Regions from separate parts of the Paenibacillus allorhizoplanae genome, predicted to be linked through region 2. Evidence: a T-box and tRNA genes for the amino acid it is inferred to sense, from the RefSeq annotation. Region 2 holds a T-box; the other holds one or more tRNA genes.
What was found. A T-box is a leader RNA that pairs with one kind of tRNA and senses whether it is charged. The one in region 2 lies ahead of tyrS (tyrosine--tRNA ligase), so its partner is inferred to be a tRNA-Tyr.

Region 1 (9,024 bases), on a different contig from region 2:
AAAAAAGCAGGGTGGTAGAATGTCCCCTCGATGTTCATTTGATTTACGATAAAATTCGGTAAATGCAAGGTATCTCTCAAAAACGACTCTTCTACCGGACCGCCGTGAGCTTCCTGATTCATGAAATTGCCCCAACGGCCGATTGCTTGTCCAACAATTAGACCCGGCGCAAGGATATCAGCAATTCGAAAGAAGTTGTATCCTTTGGCCCGAATATAGAATGAAGTACCGATAATAGCCCCGATCAGAGCGCCATAAATTGCAATCCCGCCGTGCCATATCATGAATACTTCCCATAAATTATCCTTATAATCAGCCCATTGGAAAGCTACATAATAAATTCTAGCCCCAATAATGGCAGAAGGAACCCCAATTAACAATAAATCCATGAAGAAGTCAGGTACGATTTTGAATCGTTTCCCTTCCCTGATTGCCAACATTAAACCGATTAATGCGGCTGTTCCCAAAATAATACCATACCACCTTACATGAATCGGCCCTAAGGAGAACGCAATACTTTCTAACATAGTTCCACTCCTTTATTTAGTGAGCTTACGCCCTCTTTGAGAAAACCTTTATCGAGGCCATTCATGGATGAGCGACCGCGTTTAATGGTTGATTTTATCGCCAATAGGAAAGCAGTTCTCGGGAACCGAAAACTTATACTTTCCTATGTGGTCAATCAAAATCCTCAAAATCTTCATTCAATGATTCTGTCAGCTTATTCGTAAACTGCAGCGCCGCGTTATAACCCATACGCTTTAAGCGATAATTCATAGCAGCAACTTCAACAATGACGGCTAAATTTCGGCCTGGTCTTACAGGTATCGTAACTAGCGGCAGGTCAGTATCGATAATCCGCGTTAGCTCCTCATCTAAGCCCAAACGATCGTATTGCTTCTCTTGCTGCCAGTTCTCCAGTTTCACAACAACTGAAATCTTCTTCACATTACGAATCGCGCCTGCACCGAATAGTGTCATGACGTTAATGATACCTACACCGCGGATCTCAAGTAAGTGTCGAATCAACTCTGGGGCATTACCTGTTAATACTTTATCGCCATTTTGCCTAATTTCAACCGCATCATCCGCAATCAGTCGATGCCCTCGTTTTACAAGCTCAAGCGCAGTTTCACTCTTTCCGATCCCACTGCTACCGGTAATCAACATACCTACCCCATAGACATCAACAAGTACACCATGGATTGTCGTGCTGGGCGCAAGCTTATTTTCAAGAAAACCAGTTAATCTGCTTGCAAAAATAGTCGTTGACAGCTGCGTTCTTAGCACCGGAAGATCACGCTTAGTTGCCTCCTCAAGCAATTCCACGGGAACGTCCAGTCCTCTCGTCACAATAATACACGGCGTTTCCTCAGGGGCACAAAGCTGCTCCACCCGGTTTCTACGAACCCCCGTCGTCAACATCTCTATAAACGTAATCTCTGTTTTTCCAAGCATCTGAATTCGCTCTTTGGGATGGTAATTGAAATATCCCGCCATTTCAAGACCAGGGCGATACAAGTCACCAGTAGTAATCTGACGCTTCAGTCCACCCTCTCCTGCTAACACTTCCATATGTAGCTGTTCCATCATTTCGGAAACCTTTACCTTTTTGGCCATTGTCCTAACTCCTCCGAATTTGCTTATGTACCATATGCTTTCCCTTGTTGCACGCAGGCTTCCAATAGTTTCATCGTAATGGAATACCTAATTGAAATCAACTACTGTGTTCATGAACCTCGAAATAAACAAAAAAACCAGCCGATAACGGCTGGCCTTTCAGTACAATCCTATAGGTTTGGGTTAACCAAGATGGAAAGTGTTGATTCTTTATCGAAGAAATGAACTTTGTTCATGTCTAGTGCCAATTTAACGTTAGTACCTTCTTTGATTCCGGAACGACCGTCAACACGAGCGATTACTGTGTTAGCCCCGATACCGTTCAAGTACAAGTACATTTCGTGTCCCAAGTTCTCAGTCAATTCAACGTTAACGTTGAATACTGTTTTCGGGGAAGCTTCCAAGAATACTGGCTCTTCGTGAATATCTTCTGGACGAACTCCCAGAATCACTTCTTTGCCAACGAATCCTTTGTCTTTAAGAACTTGTGCTTTACCAGCTGGAACTTCAACGTTGACAGTACCTGCTTTGAAGAATACACCGCCGCCTTCAGATGCCAATGTTCCGGACATGAAGTTCATGGATGGGGATCCGATGAAACCAGCTACGAACATGTTCACTGGGAAGTTGTAGATTTCTTCTGGTGTAGCAGCTTGTTGAATAATACCTTTATCCATAACAACGATACGATCGCCCATTGTCATTGCTTCGATTTGGTCATGCGTTACGTAGATCGTTGTAACACCAAGACGTTTTGTAAGTTTTGTGATTTCCGCACGCATTTGTACACGAAGTTTCGCATCCAAGTTGGAAAGCGGCTCATCCATTAAGAATACTTGTGGCTCACGAACAATCGCACGACCCAAGGCAACACGTTGACGTTGACCACCGGAAAGAGCTTTTGGCTTACGATCAAGCAAGTGAACGATATCTAGAATTTTCGCTGCTTCGCGAACGCGAGCATCGATATCAGCTTTTTTGAATTTACGAAGTTTCAATCCGAATGCCATGTTTTGATAAACAGTCATATGCGGATAAAGAGCGTAGGATTGGAATACCATCGCGATATCGCGATCTTTTGGAGCTACGTCATTTACAAGGCGGTCTCCGATGTAAAGTTCACCTTCAGTGATTTCCTCTAAGCCTGCGATCATACGAAGAGTTGTGGATTTTCCGCAACCGGATGCACCAACAAGAACTACGAACTCTTTGTCAGCAACTTCAAGATGGAAATCTTTAACTGTTGATTCTTCTGCACCAGAATATCTTTTAACGATATGATTTAAACGTACGCCTGCCATGATTTCATTCCCCCTACAATTTATCGTTCAAATGCTTTATTTATCAACATTTCTATATACACATCTTACCCTACAAGCGGCGGACTGACTATGCACAATCCCTACAAAAAAATCACTTTCTTTTCGTTACTTTGTACAATAGCAAGGCCAGTCGTACCAAAACAGCATGATTAAACGTTCTAACATCCAGTCCCGTTTCGTTCTTGAACTTGTCCAACCGATAAAGCAAGGTATTGCGATGAATATAAAGCTTCTTCGCGGTTTCACTAACATTACAGTCTAGTGTAAAGAAATGCTCCAGCGTCGTTACCGTCTCGCTATCCAGTACATGATCTGTGCCGCGGAGCACCTGCTCAAGGAAATCTGTTTTCTCCTCTTCCTCTATAAGGTGCAACAACTTCTCAAGACGAAGCTCCCAACGCAGATGAATAAAGCTGCCTACGTGGAAGGATCGGCCCAGCATAATGGTTTCACGCAGCTTAAGCACGGTAGCAAACAAAGACTTCGCCGGTTTCACAGGGAAATCAATGGCAAGATGGCATTCACCTACCCATTCATTTGCCAACATCTCATATAAACCTGAGCCAAGTGCATCAAGGGTTTGCTCAACACTTTCTTCCTCGTCCCCATCGCGTTCTTCGCTACCGCTAGTAATAAGGACCTCTGGTGCTAGGATTAACCACTCTTTTTCCAGTAAAGGAATCAGAATAATCTCCGCTTCAAAAAAAGATTCCAACAGCTTCTTAAGCTCCGTATAGGAAACACGCTGGTTCTGAGGATAGTCCCCATACAACAAGAGAGGGATTTTGGTTGAATACAACGATGACTGTGAAGCAAGCGCATCTGGAAGCTCTGCATGACCTGTACCGCGTTCCATTTGCTGCAGCAGCCAATCTCTTAATTGATTCGACTTCCTTTCATCTTCAGACAGATAGGAACCGAATTGCTTTTTCTCTACAGTTTGCTTGGATTCGATCGTAAGTTCGACAAGTTTGCGTTCTGAAACAGACAACTTACTCCCATTTATCTTTAGAACACGAACTTCTTTATGATCCTGTGAAATGAAGAAAAGAACTTCCTCTCCCCGGATCACACTACGACTCAATCCTTCTTGGCGCTCTCCCTGATCCTCCACAAGCTGGTGCCATTCGGAATCCGGTATCAGGCTTATCTGTATTGGCGACTGTAAAACCGCTTCCAATCGCTCCTTGACATGCTCCCAAATCATCTGCCTTCACTCCTTATTGCCTATAGCATCTTCTATATTTATCTCTCTATTGTACCATATGTCTGCCTATTCCTGTGAATCGAAAGGAACCCTCCTGCCACAATTGGCAAGAAGGTCCATATGAAAGAGGTCCTATTTGATTACGCGGCGAGCTGTTACGTAGTGATCTGCCCACCATTCTTTATTCATCGAGGTGAATTTGACTCCACCCTCACCGTACGTATGAATCATCATGCCGTTACCAACATAAATACCGACATGTCCAATGTTTTTACCGGAATCAGGCGTTGTAAAAAAGACCAAGTCTCCGGTCTGTAAATTGCTTTTACTAACGAAAGTGCCTTCCTTCGCTTGATCGCGAGAAACACGTGGCAGTGTAATCCCATAAGCAGCAAACACCGTTTTTGTAAAAGAAGAACAATCCATTGTTTTGGTTTGACCATATTTTGCACCAAATACATAGGGAGTTCCAAGATATTTCTGAGCGGTTAGGATCAACTCGGCTTTCAAACGATCCTTAGCTGAAAGAATACTTCTTCCGCCAATAAAGCTACCTTTAAGTTCACTTACATTGCGAGTGACGACTTCGTCTTTGCTCTGGGATGCCATAACCATTTTACCTTGGCCTACATAGATCCCAGCAAACGTTGGTTTTGAACCACTACCAAAGAACAAGACGTCACCTGGCTCAGCTTTATCTATTTTCGTAATTTTCGTGGATTTCATGTTGAATTGATCCGCTAAAGTTCTAGGTACTGTGTAATTTAACGTTTCATAGACATAATAGATCAGTCCTGATGAATCAAACCCTGCAGAAGGTGTTTCATCACTTTTGGAGTAATCTACGCCAACCATTTTTTTGGCCAAAGAAACGGCATCCATATCATCATTTGCAGCATAAGCGGAAACAGCAGTTGTTGCTGATAATGCGATCGTAATCGCAGCAGTTATTCCTAGCGTGCGGTGTGCAAGACTCTTTAACATTGTATTTCCTCCTGTACGTGCTCTCTTGGGTGAGTTGGGTAAAATGGAAAACATCTCAGTTACTAGTACAAGATTACCATGGTAATGAAAAGACTTTCATTCCTAAAATATTTCCTAACAACCATGACATTGGCAATGGTGCCAATTGTTTCATTTCTTTAAAAATACAACTTCATAGGTGTCATCCTCATATTCTTCATAGTTTTGGAAATAATTGTAGTAGCACTTTTTGGTTTTGATTCTCGTTAACTATGGAGGTGACAAGCATGAAAGATCATAATCATTATCCAACCTTTGATGTCATGGAAGAAAGCAGGGAATGGGATGTACACACGAGATCCATTGTGAAAGCTCGACTAATTCGTGAACACGCATACGGATATGTAACAATCATTGAGGCCGAAACGCTTCGTGCTTGGTGTTCACTGCTTATGGACGATTATCGCGGAGAAATCATTCAATACGTCATTAACCATATCGATCAGGTATTATCTGAAAATAAAGGTGAGGGACACCGGAAAGTGAGCACACCTCCGGTTCGACTACTTTTACGTCATGGACTTAAAGCAATTGACGAAACAGGATGGATTGCGAATAGTCAGCCTTTCTTTCAATTAGATGAGACAAACCAACGGAGCATTATGCTTCAGATCAGCAACGATAGCTATCCACCTACGAAAAATTGGGAAGGCATTCCTCAAAAGATCTTATTCCAAAAGCTTCTTCAACTCTGCGTAGAAGCCTACTATGCTCATCCTTTAGTTTGGTCGGAAATTGGGTTTGGAGGGCCTGCTTATCCTCGCGGATACACCCTTCATAGTCCTGACCAACTTGAATCCTGGGAGGCTGCGAAACGATCATGAAGTGGCGCTATGAAAATGAAACCGTAGACATTGTTATCGTAGGAGCAGGCGCTGCTGGAGGTGTTCTAGCCAAAGAACTCAGTGAAGCTGGGCTTGGTGTAGTTGTGATTGATGCTGGGCCTTGGCGTGATCCTGAGAAGGATTTTGCAAGTGATGAACTGAGTATGAAGCACCTAACTTGGGAGGATACACGTCTTGTTGATGCAGCAGATCCATTCGTTACTGGAAAGCATCAGTCTGGAAAAGGGATTGGCGGCGGCACTCAGAACTTTACGGGGGTTTTTCTGCGATTTCATGAATCTGATTTCAAAACGAAGGCCATTGATGGCGTTGGGGAAGATTGGCCCATTCATTATAAAGATTTGGAACCCTATTACTCGCGTATTGAAAAAGAAATCTCCGTTTCCGGCCCTAAGCACTTCCCGTGGGGAAATTTTCACGGTCCATATCCCTTTCCAGAACTAGATTCACTTAGCCCTAATGCCGTCTTATTTCACAAAGGCTGCAAATCTCTCGGTATTCAATCCGCACCTACACCCTTAGCCATCCTCTCTAACCCGTTGGAAGGCCGCTCTGCTTGCATCAATCGTGGGTTCTGCCTGCAAGGTTGCATCCCTAATGCGAAATTTAGCACATTGATCGTGCACATTCCTAAAGCAGTTCAAGCAGGCGCCGAAATTCTCGCAGACTGCAGGGTCACTCAAATCGAAGTTAATGACTATGGCCATGCTTGCGGGGTTCTGTTCGTCCACGAAGGCATAACCTATCGGCAGCGTGCCAAAACGGTTATCCTCTGTGCGCACGTTGTGGAAACACCTCGTTTGCTACTCCACTCCGCCACACCGCATTTCCCTGATGGATTAGCTAATTCCAGCGGATGGGTAGGCAAGGCGATTATGACGCATAGCAGCAACGATGTTTATGCCAAGTTTGAAGAGGAAGTCCGATTGTACAAAGGAACACCCGTGCTGGCATCTACCCAAGATTTCTATGAGACAGATCCACGTAGAGGTTTTGTCCGCGGGTATACCATACATGCTCACGGCTCTCGGCCTATAGAGATGGCAGAAGGCATTCGCAAGGCCAATGAGGCGCCTTTGTGGGGCTCGTCCTTCAGAAAAGCGATGCAGGATTACAACTTCTATGGTCGTCTCAAAATGGTCGGAGAGGTTCTTCCCAATTGGAACAATCACGTTGCGCTAGCTGATGAAAAAGATGAATATGGCATACCTATGGCTTCCTTAGCCTTCAATTACTGCGATAACGATCTCAAGCTCCTGGATCATGCTGTTGAAAATATGAAGTTGATCCTCCGTGCAGCTGGTGGAGAGATCTCCTATGTCGTTCCAGATACACAACATCTGATGGGTGGTTGCCGGATGGGCAATGACGCCGCTACATCCGTGGTGAACACGTACGGTCAAAGTCATGACATCCCGAACCTTTTCATTTGCGACGCTAGCCTATTCGTCACCTCTAGTGGAGGCAATCCTACGCTTACCGTAATGGCTCTAGCAGCAAGAACTGCTGATTACATTATTGACCTTGCCAGCTCCTGATTGTTATCCTTAACAACAAGTAACTAAAGGAAGGAGCTTGTCATTTCTATGGCCATTGCAGAATTCACCATAATCCCCATCGGAACAGCCACAACCAGCCTAAGCGGCTATGTCGCTGACCTCCATAAAGAATTAGAGCGACATGCAGATATCCGCTTTCAAATGACACCCATGGGTACCATCTTGGAGGGCCCCTTAGACCGCTTATTCGAGGTCATCCGTGCCGTCCACGAGGTTCCCTTCTTGCATGGAGCTGCTCGTGTCTCCACGTCCATCAAAATCGATGATCGCCGCGACAAGCACGCCTCCATGGAACAAAAAATGAAGTCCGTCGCTGACAAGCTCTGAACAGCAAAAAAGCATCCTGCTATAGGATGCTTTTTCTATAATATAATGGAAACAAAAAAAGACCCTACGGTCTTGTACGTTTGCTTATAAAAGTGAGTCATGTAGGATTCGAACCTACGACACCCTGATTAAAAGTCAGGTGCTCTACCAACTGAGCTAATGACTCGTAGGTGAAAGGAAAATGGAGGCTGATGGATTCGAACCACCGAACTCGAAGAGAGCAGATTTACAGTCTGCCGTGTTTAGCCACTTCACTAAGCCTCCAGATACGAGATACCCGTACTGCCAAAGCAATACAACCATCTCAATGGCTTTGGACGGAATCGAACCGCCGACACGAGGATTTTCAGTCCTCTGCTCTACCGACTGAGCTACAAAGCCAAATGATTATTTATAGCATGTCCTACATTAATTGTAAAAGAAATGGCGGAGCTGACGGGATTCGAACCCGCGGTCTCCTGCGTGACAGGCAGGCATGTTAGGCCACTACACCACAGCTCCATGCTACAAAGGTCTTACCATAAAAATGGTGCCGTCGAGAGGACTTGAACCCCCAACCTACTGATTACAAGTCAGTTGCTCTACCAGTTGAGCTACAACGGCGTAAAGATAATGGTGGAGGCTGACGGGATCGAACCGCCGACCCTCTGCTTGTAAGGCAGATGCTCTCCCAGCTGAGCTAAGCCTCCATCTGGTGTTTGGTTTTATGGTAGCGGCAGAGGGGCTCGAACCCCCGACCTTACGGGTATGAACCGTACGCTCTAGCCAGCTGAGCTACGCCGCCACATAAAAGTGTATATATATTTGGAACTGGCGGAGAGAGAGGGATTCGAACCCTCGCACCACTTACGCAGTCTAACCCCTTAGCAGAGGGTCCCCTTATAGCCACTTGGGTATCTCTCCAAGATATATATACGATTCAGGAATAGTATTCCCTGAAAACTAGATACGAAACTTCAACGTAGGTATTTCTCTTAGGAATTTTGGTTAAGCCCTCGACCGATTAGTATTCGTCAGCTGCATACGTTGCCGCACTTCCACCTCGAACCTATCAACCTCGTCGTCTACAAGGGGTCTTACATACTGGGAAATCTCATCTTGAGGGGGGCTTCGCGCTTAGA
Region 2 (9,024 bases):
AGTATTCGACACGGACGGAAAAGGAGGGCATACGCTTGGACGGAGAACCGAGGAGTAGTACCTGCAAGGCGAACGATCAATTTCAAAGTGTAGGAATGAAGTCGGTTAATCCATCATCCAGGGCATTGCTCTTCTAGATGTACTAACCGGCTGATTCCATTCAAAGGGGTGGGCAGATGAAAACACGGTTGGTTCAAAATGGTATTTTTACGTTAGTTGATGATGTTACTGCTGCGCTGACACCTCCAAGCCAAGGCTTTTACTGGATTGATGCGGGGATCGAGGACTTGGAATTACTTCAGCCTCTTTTCCATTTGCATGATTTGGCCGTAGAAGATTGCCTTAGTGAGGAAGAACAGCGTCCAAAGATTGAATTTTATGATTCTCATTATTTCATTGTTATTAATAGCATTCGTTTCGATGATGAAGAAATTTTCTTACGCGCACTTAATCTATTTCTAAGCAAACATGTGATCATTACTGTAACACGACAAAAAATTAATGAACTTCGCGCACTTAAGCCCTTCCTTTGGGAGGAAGAAGTGAACAGTGCCGATCGTTTCTTATATCATTTGGTTGATCTCGTCGTCGATAACTATGTGGCGGTCGGTGATCGAATCGAAGCGAAGATTGAAAAGCTGGAAGAAGATATTCTGATGGCGACGAAGAAGTCGCATTTGAATGAGATTATTGGTCTTCGTTCTGAAATTTTATGGTTGAAAAAGGTGCTCGTGCCGCAACGTGACGTCATTGGGACGCTCGGTAAAAAAGAGCTCAGATTGATCGATCATCAGCTCCAAAAGTACTTCGGCGACATTTATGAGAATGCCGTCAAAATCGTCGATACATTCGATACGCTGCGCGATCTTATGGGGAACTTACGAGAAGCTTATCAATCCAGCCTCGCGAACCGCGCCAATGATATCATGCGTGTGTTTACCGCGTTGACAACGATCTTCATGCCCTTGACCTTCATTACCGGTGTTTTCGGGATGAATTTCGATAATATTCTCGGACTGCATCTAACCCCTCATGGGGATGAAATTGTGCTAGCCTTTATGGGCGTCCTCGGCATTGCCATGTATGTGCTGTTCCGCAAGAAAGAATGGCTGTGATCAACTCAGATCGATGTAGAAATAAAGGGTGACTTCTAGCAGAAACGTAGAAATACTGCCGAGAAGTCACCCTTTTTGGCATTCAACTATGATAGCTTGATTCTAACAAATTTACGTTTCCCTACTTGCAGAATATCGCCATCCACCGGCGTAATTTGCGCATGAATATCAGTCAGCTTCTGTTCGTTGATTTTCACAGCTCCTTGTTCCACGCTTCGCCTAGCTTCCCCATTCGATGATTGCAACGATAAACTGACTAACAACTTGATAATGGACAAGCTTCCTGCTTCCAGATGGCTGCTGTCTAGGTTTACTTCCTCAATGTCATCTGGCAAAGTCCGCTTTTGAAAAACAGTAATAAAATGCTGCTCCGCCTCCTCAGCCGCTTCCACACTGTGGTACATCTCAACATACAATTTCGCCAGCCTAAGCTTGGCATCTCTCGGATGGATCGTACCCGCTTCGAGCCCTTGGCGCAGCTCTTCGATTTCCTCATTCGACAAGGCTGTCGTTAACTCGAAATATTTGAGCATGAGCGTATCTGGTATGGACATGGTTTTACCGAAAATGTCATTCGGCTGCTCATCGATACCGATGTAGTTACGCAGGCTTTTGCTCATCTTCTGAACGCCATCCAGTCCCTCGAGCAACGGCATCAGGATCGCCACCTGACCCTCTTTGATCTCATATGCCCCTTGTAGGGTACGCCCCATCAAGATATTAAAAGTCTGATCGGTTCCACCGAGCTCAATATCACTTTCTAAAGAAACCGAGTCGTAGCCTTGCATAAGTGGGTAGAAAAATTCCTGCACATGTATCGGCTGATTCGCCGCATACCGCTTGGCAAAGTCATCTCTCTCTAACATACGAGCAACCGTCACTTTACCAGCAAGTCTTAGCACATCGTCAAAGCGCAGTTCACCTAACCAAGTGGAGTTATAGTAGAAGGATGTTCTGTTTAAATCCAACACCTTGGCTAGCTGGGCCTGGTACGTTTGCGCGTTATGCTTTACGTCTTCCTCCGAAAGCTGTTTACGTGTCTCGGATTTCCCTGTCGGATCGCCGATACGTCCCGTGAAATCACCGATAATAAGCTGTACCTCATGCCCCAAATCTTGGAATTGACGAAGCTTGTGCAGAACGACCGTATGTCCGATGTGGATATCCGGTGCAGATGGATCTAATCCTAGCTTTACTTTCAACGGTGTCTCTGTCACTACCGCCTTCATAATCTTCATCTTCAGCGCTTCTTCCGGCACGATTTCCGCTGCGCCGCGTTTGAGGATTCGCAATTGATACTCAACTTGTTGCTGCTGCTCCACACTAAGCTTATCCCAAGACAACATACGATCCCTCCATTCGATTGGTTTATAAAAGAAAACAAAAAAGACAACCTCAACGTCCACAAAGGGACGAGAGATTGTCTCGCGGTACCACCCTAATTAAAGAGATTGGTTGCACGCCTACTGGCATGCCACTTCTCTTTCACTTAGAAAATTAACGACAAATAGTTTGCCGGGTGTAAGCTACTAATGCTCGGAAGAGCACGTTCCCTCCACCAACTCAGAACTGTAATTCGGACAATATGCTTGCATCGGTTTGCACCTTCCACCGACTCTCTGCAGCAGCGGCATTTCTCCTACTTCGGGCTTCGCCCATGTTCGTCATCGCTTTGACGGATATTAGATTATTGACCATTTAATCATATCCCGCATCCCTTTGTCAATGCACATTAACTAGCTGCTTGGATCGCATTTCTTTCCTTCTCTCTGCGAAAACGTAACCGAAGCAGACGCAGCCACTCATAAGCACGGTCGAGCTCTTTCCCCTTCAGTTCTTCCGTCCCGATGAGACTCTTGAGAACAGGCTTTAAATAGCGATCACCTTCAGATTCATATGCATTCCACGCTTTAATTTGCTCCTCCTCTGATATCGAAGATAGTTCAGCTTCCACGAGAGGATCCATATCGTAGCCTTCACGGTCCAAATCTTCCACCCACAACAGCAATTCTCTCCGCGGCATCGTCAGATTCGCCTGAAGATCGGCCAAGCTCCCGCCTCCAGATACGATTTCTAACAGCTTGCGTTTGCTGACTTCACGATCAAGTTCGATTCGCAGCTTCTGCTCCTTCTGAGCAAGGAGCCAACCCTCGAACTTCATCGTATCCACATAGTTGGCAACCCAATCCAATGGAAAGCCGTTCGTGCGTGTGCACTCGCCTATCCGTCCAAGCAATTGATCGGCGTACTGTGCTGTTTTCTGCTCGCCAAACCCGGGAATCTGCTGAAGCTCTTCCTTGGATTGCGGCAGGAACACTGAAATCATCCGTAGGACACGGTTCGTTGCGAGAATGTATGGCGCCTTCTTCTCACGAGCAGCCTGCTCACGACGCCATGCACGCAGTGACTCGAACACCTCTTCATTCGGATTCTCCTCACAGTAATACGTTAGCATTTGTGTCATTTTCGCTTTACCTGATAGTCCTTGCGTAAGATCTAATTCCGTGTGTACCAACGGCCGGAAGCCGCTTCTGATTTTCTCACGTAAGCCTTGACGGAATGCAAATAGCATCTCATCCCAGCTTATGCCTTGGAACCATTCATCCTGCGTAAGCTTACCCGTCAAGTCAGGTTCACTCCAATACACACTCCAAATCCCTTGTTCTTCGACAATCGAAACCTGCGCGGAAATCACTTGCTGATCCCCTGAATTCTTCTCTAACGTGTTAAGAAATACAATGTTCATCCCTTTCCATGCCTCCAGACGTTAATATGAAATAGTGTGAGAAAAACGAAAAAGCACCTCTTCCGCCCGTAGGCAGAAAAGGTGCTTCCCATTTCCAATATCCAAATCATACCATGTTTGTCAGTTAGGCGCAAGAACCGTTTTGCCCCCAGACTCTTATCGGTTATAATAGACCCATACTAGAAAGAGAATGGAGGGCCCTCATGTCTGATTATGACTTTTTATACGATCATCAAGAAGAAACAACAACGCGTTTTGTCTGTTTCGTTGGCAATGCTTTACACCGTTTTGACCTCGCTATCATGACCACAACCCGTTATTATGGCAAGAAGCTGGTTATCGATTTGCAATCGGGCCGCAGTGCTGTCATTGGACCGGACGATTTGAACGAAGAAGGCTACCTCGAGCATGTGTTTAAGATTAACGAAGAACAAGCTCAAGAGCTTACCGAATTTTTATCTCAAATTATCGGTTCCATACATTTTACGGATATTTAAGGGATTGTCGGGGGACACTGGAAAAAGCAAAACCTGAAAAGGAGGCTTATCCATGCGTAAGAAGTCACATAATACTCATATTGTAGAGGGGTTAGGCTTCCTCTCAGAAGATCGCCGTGTTTATACCGACCTGGAGACGGTGGAGTCCCAGCGAAACGACATGATTCCAGAAGAATTTCCTGAAGGCCCCTACGGCACTAGCATGCTGTCTGAGTCACTTGGAAAGAGCACCCCTTGGCGGGAGGATCAACGCCCTACCAACCGTTTTGCTTATGAGAATCGTGAGCTGCACGAAGGTATTTCAAGGGACTATCCTGGAGCAGATGATGCTTTGGGAGAGTCTACCGAGGGCTTGTCCTAGGAAAATGAGAAACGCCACGAACACCCATTAGAGGGATGTTCGTGGCGTTTTTTATGTTCAAAGGTTATTTGCCAAGCAATTCCAAGTGTCTGCCAATATGATGACGAAGACCTTCAGCAAAGGTATCTTCTTGATCAGCCAATGTTTGGAAGAACTCGTCTGCAAATGTGCGGCTTCCGTCTTCATTTTTCGCTTGAAGAAGCAAACCATACGTGATGTGCAGCAATTGACGTGCATTATTTTCTTCCATGTAATCAGGCAATTGAGCATCTGATACATCACTAAGTGGAACAATTGCGTTGATATCTGTTGTCACGTGGTAGTAAGCTGTCGCTTCCACAAAGTGGTCAAGCGCAAATTGGTGCATACGACGATACAGCGTAGGGTTCACTTTCGCTACAACACGTACCGCTTCGAGCCAATTTGTACCCGCTGTTTTTATGTGGAACAGGCCATTCGTGTATTGCCCGATCAATGGGAACACACTGAATTTATCACTGCCGGAATGGATGCTTAGCTTATATTCAAAATGAACAGCAATCGCAGCATGACTAGCTAGCTCACGCTCAAATTGCGCGATATCTCCGATGTAGTCGATCCCTTTTTGGAACTCACCGCAGAAGCGTGGCGCCATGCTGAAAATCGTAACACCACGGTCACGAAGCTCATTCGCTACCAAATAGTGTGCCTCAGGGGAAGTTGGCGTCGCTGTTTCATCAATGGAAATTTCGAAATCAACCGCACGATCAAGTGTAACGATATACTTACGATAGATCGCTTCCATGAAATTAATAGCTGCATCATAGATCAGCACATCTTTCTTCAAAGCTTCAGCTGTATAGGCAAGAGTAGCTCCTGGTACATTTGGTGCTGTTTGCAGGTAGCGCTCTTCATAGCGGCTGCGCAGGCTAGCAGGCAGTAGCTCATATTTTGCTGCGATTTCTGCTTCGCTCATGGATTCAATCGTGTTGTCGATATTCTCGGAGCAATCTAGCGTCAACATCGTAAAACCAAGACGCAACGCGTACTCGATGTCCTCTTCTTTTTTCAAGTGGTCGCCATCAGCGCCGTATCCGTCTGTATAGCCCTCTTGCAGAACGGCATAAGCCGCTGCATCCAATACATCCTCATAGGTGCGACCAGTCAAAGCAAGCTCACGAATACTTTGTTGCGCCAATACAGGACGAATATCTTTGCCGCGGATCGTTTGGATATGACCAGGACTTGCGATACCAAGTCGATCGCCTAAACCCATTGTTGCTACTTGCGTTCCGAACGCTTGTGGCGCTGTGTATGGCAAAAATTGATTGATAATCAAGCGATTTTCATGTGTAAGTGGGGCTACTTTCTCGCCATCTACGATTTCACCTTGCAGTTGGTCGAACAATTCGCCAGATCCTACGACGATTAAACGTTTTCCCTCTGTTGTGCGTACCATAAGCAATGTTGTATCTCCCACTTGGGTAAGTGAAGATGTATAAACTTTAATAACCTCGGATGAGAAGTCGTTTACTTTTCCTGCGCGTACTGCTTCTATAAGTGCGTTCATGTTCAATTTCCTCCTATTTGTGCAAGCGTTTGCTATTTCATCTATACATCCATTTTATCGCAAGTAAGGAGCGTTTTCTCTTCATCTATTCCTATTTTCCGCAAAAACTGTTCATATTTTTCACTGAAATTTATGATATACTTCAGTTACCTCATTTCCAAACAAGGAGCAGCGCCTATGTCACGTACCGTCACCTTCGGCAATGAAGATGAAGGCCCTTTCTACATCCAGCATATTCATCGCTCTGGATCTTTTGAGAGGACCCAGCACATGCATGATATGTATGAACTCTACTATTTATACGAAGGAGAACGCATGTATTTCATTCGTGATCGTTCCTATCTCATTCTTCCAGGAGATTTGGTACTCATCAATCGACGTGAACTTCATGCCACCTCCGACTCAGATAAACTCGGTCATGCGAGAGTCGTCATTAATTTTAGCGACAGCATTTTGGAAAATACGAAAGAAACGGCACCTTTCTTACTGGATGCCTTCACGCATGATACGCCTGTATTACGGCTCGATCTACCCACTCGGCGTCTTGTTGAAGACATGCTAGGTAAATTAATCCATGAAGCTAAGGAGCCTGCGATGGGGCAATCTTTTGCCATGACACACTTTTTAATCGAGTTGTTATTATTCACGGCACGTTTTGTTCGCATACATCCGGTCACTTCACCCGAACACGTCTCTCCTCTCCACCGTAAAATATCCACTATCGTGCGATTCATCAACACCCATTTCGCTGAACCGATGCGACTCGAGGAGCTTGCCGAACGATTCGAAATCAGCTCCGCCTATTTAAGCCGGATGTTTAAGGAAATCACCGGATTTTCGCTGGTTGAATATGTGAATCTCGTTCGTGTACAAGAAGCACAAAGACTGCTAGCTACAACGAGGTTGAAAGTCATCGTGATCGCTGAGCAAGTCGGCTTCGGTTCCCTCGTGCAATTCGGACGTGTGTTCCGTCAAATGACGAAAATGACACCGCTGCGTTATCGGCAGTCGGCTGTTTTGCAATAGGTAGGTAGAACGAAACCGTGCTGCTTGGCTCGTTTCGAGACAATCTAAAAAGCCCGCACAATGCGGGCTTCACTTCCAAACTAATCCAACCGTATAATACGGATCATTATACTTTTATAATCACCGCGCAGACTTACAGCAACACCAAGGTTCATAAGTGTTGAGCCCTGGCGGACGAAGGGTTCTCCTTCATCTATATTCACCTCATAGGAGGCATGAGACACTAGGCCCTGTAGAAGCAAATGCCGAACTTCAGAGCCAAAATGCTGCGATTGCAAGAACGTAAAAACAACGTTCTCGCTACGATCCTTGCTGTTATACTGATAAGCCGCTACATTTGAATCTCGCAATGATGACAGCCGATACATATCACCATTGAGAATAACCGGCCTGATCTCCTTATATAGCTCCACATAACTCTTCGCTTTCTCCAATTCTTCTGTCGACCATTTGCTGATGTTCGCCCCAATGCCCAAACCGCCCATCATCGCGCTATGGAATCGATAGGATAGAGGAAGGCTTCTGCCGTTAAAACCGTGTGGTGATTCCGTCACCCAACACATCATGACAGAAGGACTGTAGGCATAGGAGAACCCCTCCTGAATCGCTAACCGGTCACGCGCATCGGTGTTATCACTAATCCATGCTTGATCCGCATAGCGCAAAATGCCAAGATCGATTCTCGCGCCGCCGCCCGCGCACGTCTCAAACTCCACATGGGGGAATCGCTCCCTCAGCTCGGCCCAAATGGCGTACAAATGATCGACATGTTTGATCCACATGGAGGCACCAACATCCTGCCCCGAGGCAACCGTACCGGGCTCTGTCACGGTTCGATTCATATCCCATTTGATAAATCGGATATCATACTTCGTAAGCAAAGTCGTCATGAAGCCTAGGATGAATTGCTTCACTTCGGGAAGTCCCACATTCAACAACAATTGATTGCGCAGCTGTGTACCTTCCCGCGTCGGAAATTGATACACCCATTCCGGATGCGCTCGGTACAAGTCGCTGTCCGGGTTGACCGATTCTGGCTCTACCCATAGCCCGAATTCCATCCCAAGTCCTTTTACGTGATCGATCAGCTCCTCCAGGCCATTTGGGAACTTCTCCGCATTGACATACCAGTCTCCTAAGCCCGCTCGGTCGCTATGGCGCTCGCCAAACCAGCCGTCGTCAACAACGAAACGTTCCACGCCTAGACGAGCTGCCTGCTGGGCCAGCTCCTTTTGCCCTTCTACAGTTACGGCGAATTCCGTCGCCTCCCAAGAATTGTACAGCACTTTGCGCAGCTCATTTGTCGGCAGCACGTAATCCCTTTGGTACTTGTGCAGGTTGCGGCTCATCTGACCAAATCCACCAGAGGTAAATCCGCCGACGAATACAGGTGAAGCATACACTTCACCAGGTGCGAGCACAAAGGCGCTGTCAAAATCATTCACGCCGCCTACAATTCGCACATGCCCGAATGTTGATTTCTCCGCAACGATTTTCCAGTTGCCGCTCCAACCAAGTGCCCCAAACCACACACTTCCCGAGGTTTCGTCGGCTTTTCCATTGTCGATAGCGAACCATGGATTAGCATGAGGCCCCGTAAAGCCTCTGCGTGATTCCAGCACCTTTTTCCCTTCGGACAAGACTGTCGATCTTAATTGATATTCCCCTGCCCAGCGACCTGTCACATGCGTCATTCTGTAATCAGGTAGAGCCTGCACCGTCCAGACTGC

Region 1: it has a tRNA-Tyr gene. The T-box ahead of tyrS (tyrosine--tRNA ligase) is inferred to sense a tRNA for this amino acid. The anticodon was not compared.

The regions. Positions count from the first base shown of each region.
Region 1 covers NZ_CAKMMW010000034.1:12-9,035, reverse strand. The annotation lists gene lgt (prolipoprotein diacylglyceryl transferase) at 1-527, opposite strand, end outside; gene hprK (HPr(Ser) kinase/phosphatase) at 679-1,620, opposite strand; gene L6I86_RS32515 (ABC transporter ATP-binding protein) at 1,791-2,921, opposite strand; gene L6I86_RS32510 (PucR family transcriptional regulator) at 3,034-4,149, opposite strand; gene L6I86_RS32505 (NlpC/P60 family protein) at 4,282-5,133, opposite strand; gene L6I86_RS32500 (gluconate 2-dehydrogenase subunit 3 family protein) at 5,400-5,996, shown strand; gene L6I86_RS32495 (GMC family oxidoreductase) at 5,993-7,555, shown strand; gene L6I86_RS32490 (MTH1187 family thiamine-binding protein) at 7,604-7,903, shown strand; tRNA gene L6I86_RS32485 (tRNA-Lys) at 7,997-8,069, opposite strand; tRNA gene L6I86_RS32480 (tRNA-Tyr) at 8,086-8,167, opposite strand; tRNA gene L6I86_RS32475 (tRNA-Phe) at 8,212-8,284, opposite strand; tRNA gene L6I86_RS32470 (tRNA-Asp) at 8,328-8,404, opposite strand; tRNA gene L6I86_RS32465 (tRNA-Thr) at 8,431-8,506, opposite strand; tRNA gene L6I86_RS32460 (tRNA-Val) at 8,517-8,592, opposite strand; tRNA gene L6I86_RS32455 (tRNA-Met) at 8,611-8,687, opposite strand; tRNA gene L6I86_RS32450 (tRNA-Ser) at 8,715-8,806, opposite strand; partial or broken rRNA gene L6I86_RS32445 (23S ribosomal RNA) at 8,887-9,024, opposite strand, start outside.
Region 2 covers NZ_CAKMMW010000011.1:99,574-108,597, forward strand. The annotation lists gene corA (magnesium/cobalt transporter CorA) at 177-1,115, shown strand; gene tyrS (tyrosine--tRNA ligase) at 1,202-2,458, opposite strand; T-box leader at 2,521-2,782, opposite strand; gene L6I86_RS18825 (HRDC domain-containing protein) at 2,848-3,861, opposite strand; gene L6I86_RS18830 (DUF3055 domain-containing protein) at 4,065-4,358, shown strand; gene L6I86_RS18835 (hypothetical protein) at 4,411-4,719, shown strand; gene L6I86_RS18840 (tagaturonate epimerase family protein) at 4,784-6,268, opposite strand; gene L6I86_RS18845 (AraC family transcriptional regulator) at 6,446-7,294, shown strand; gene L6I86_RS18850 (alpha-galactosidase) at 7,375-9,024, opposite strand, start outside.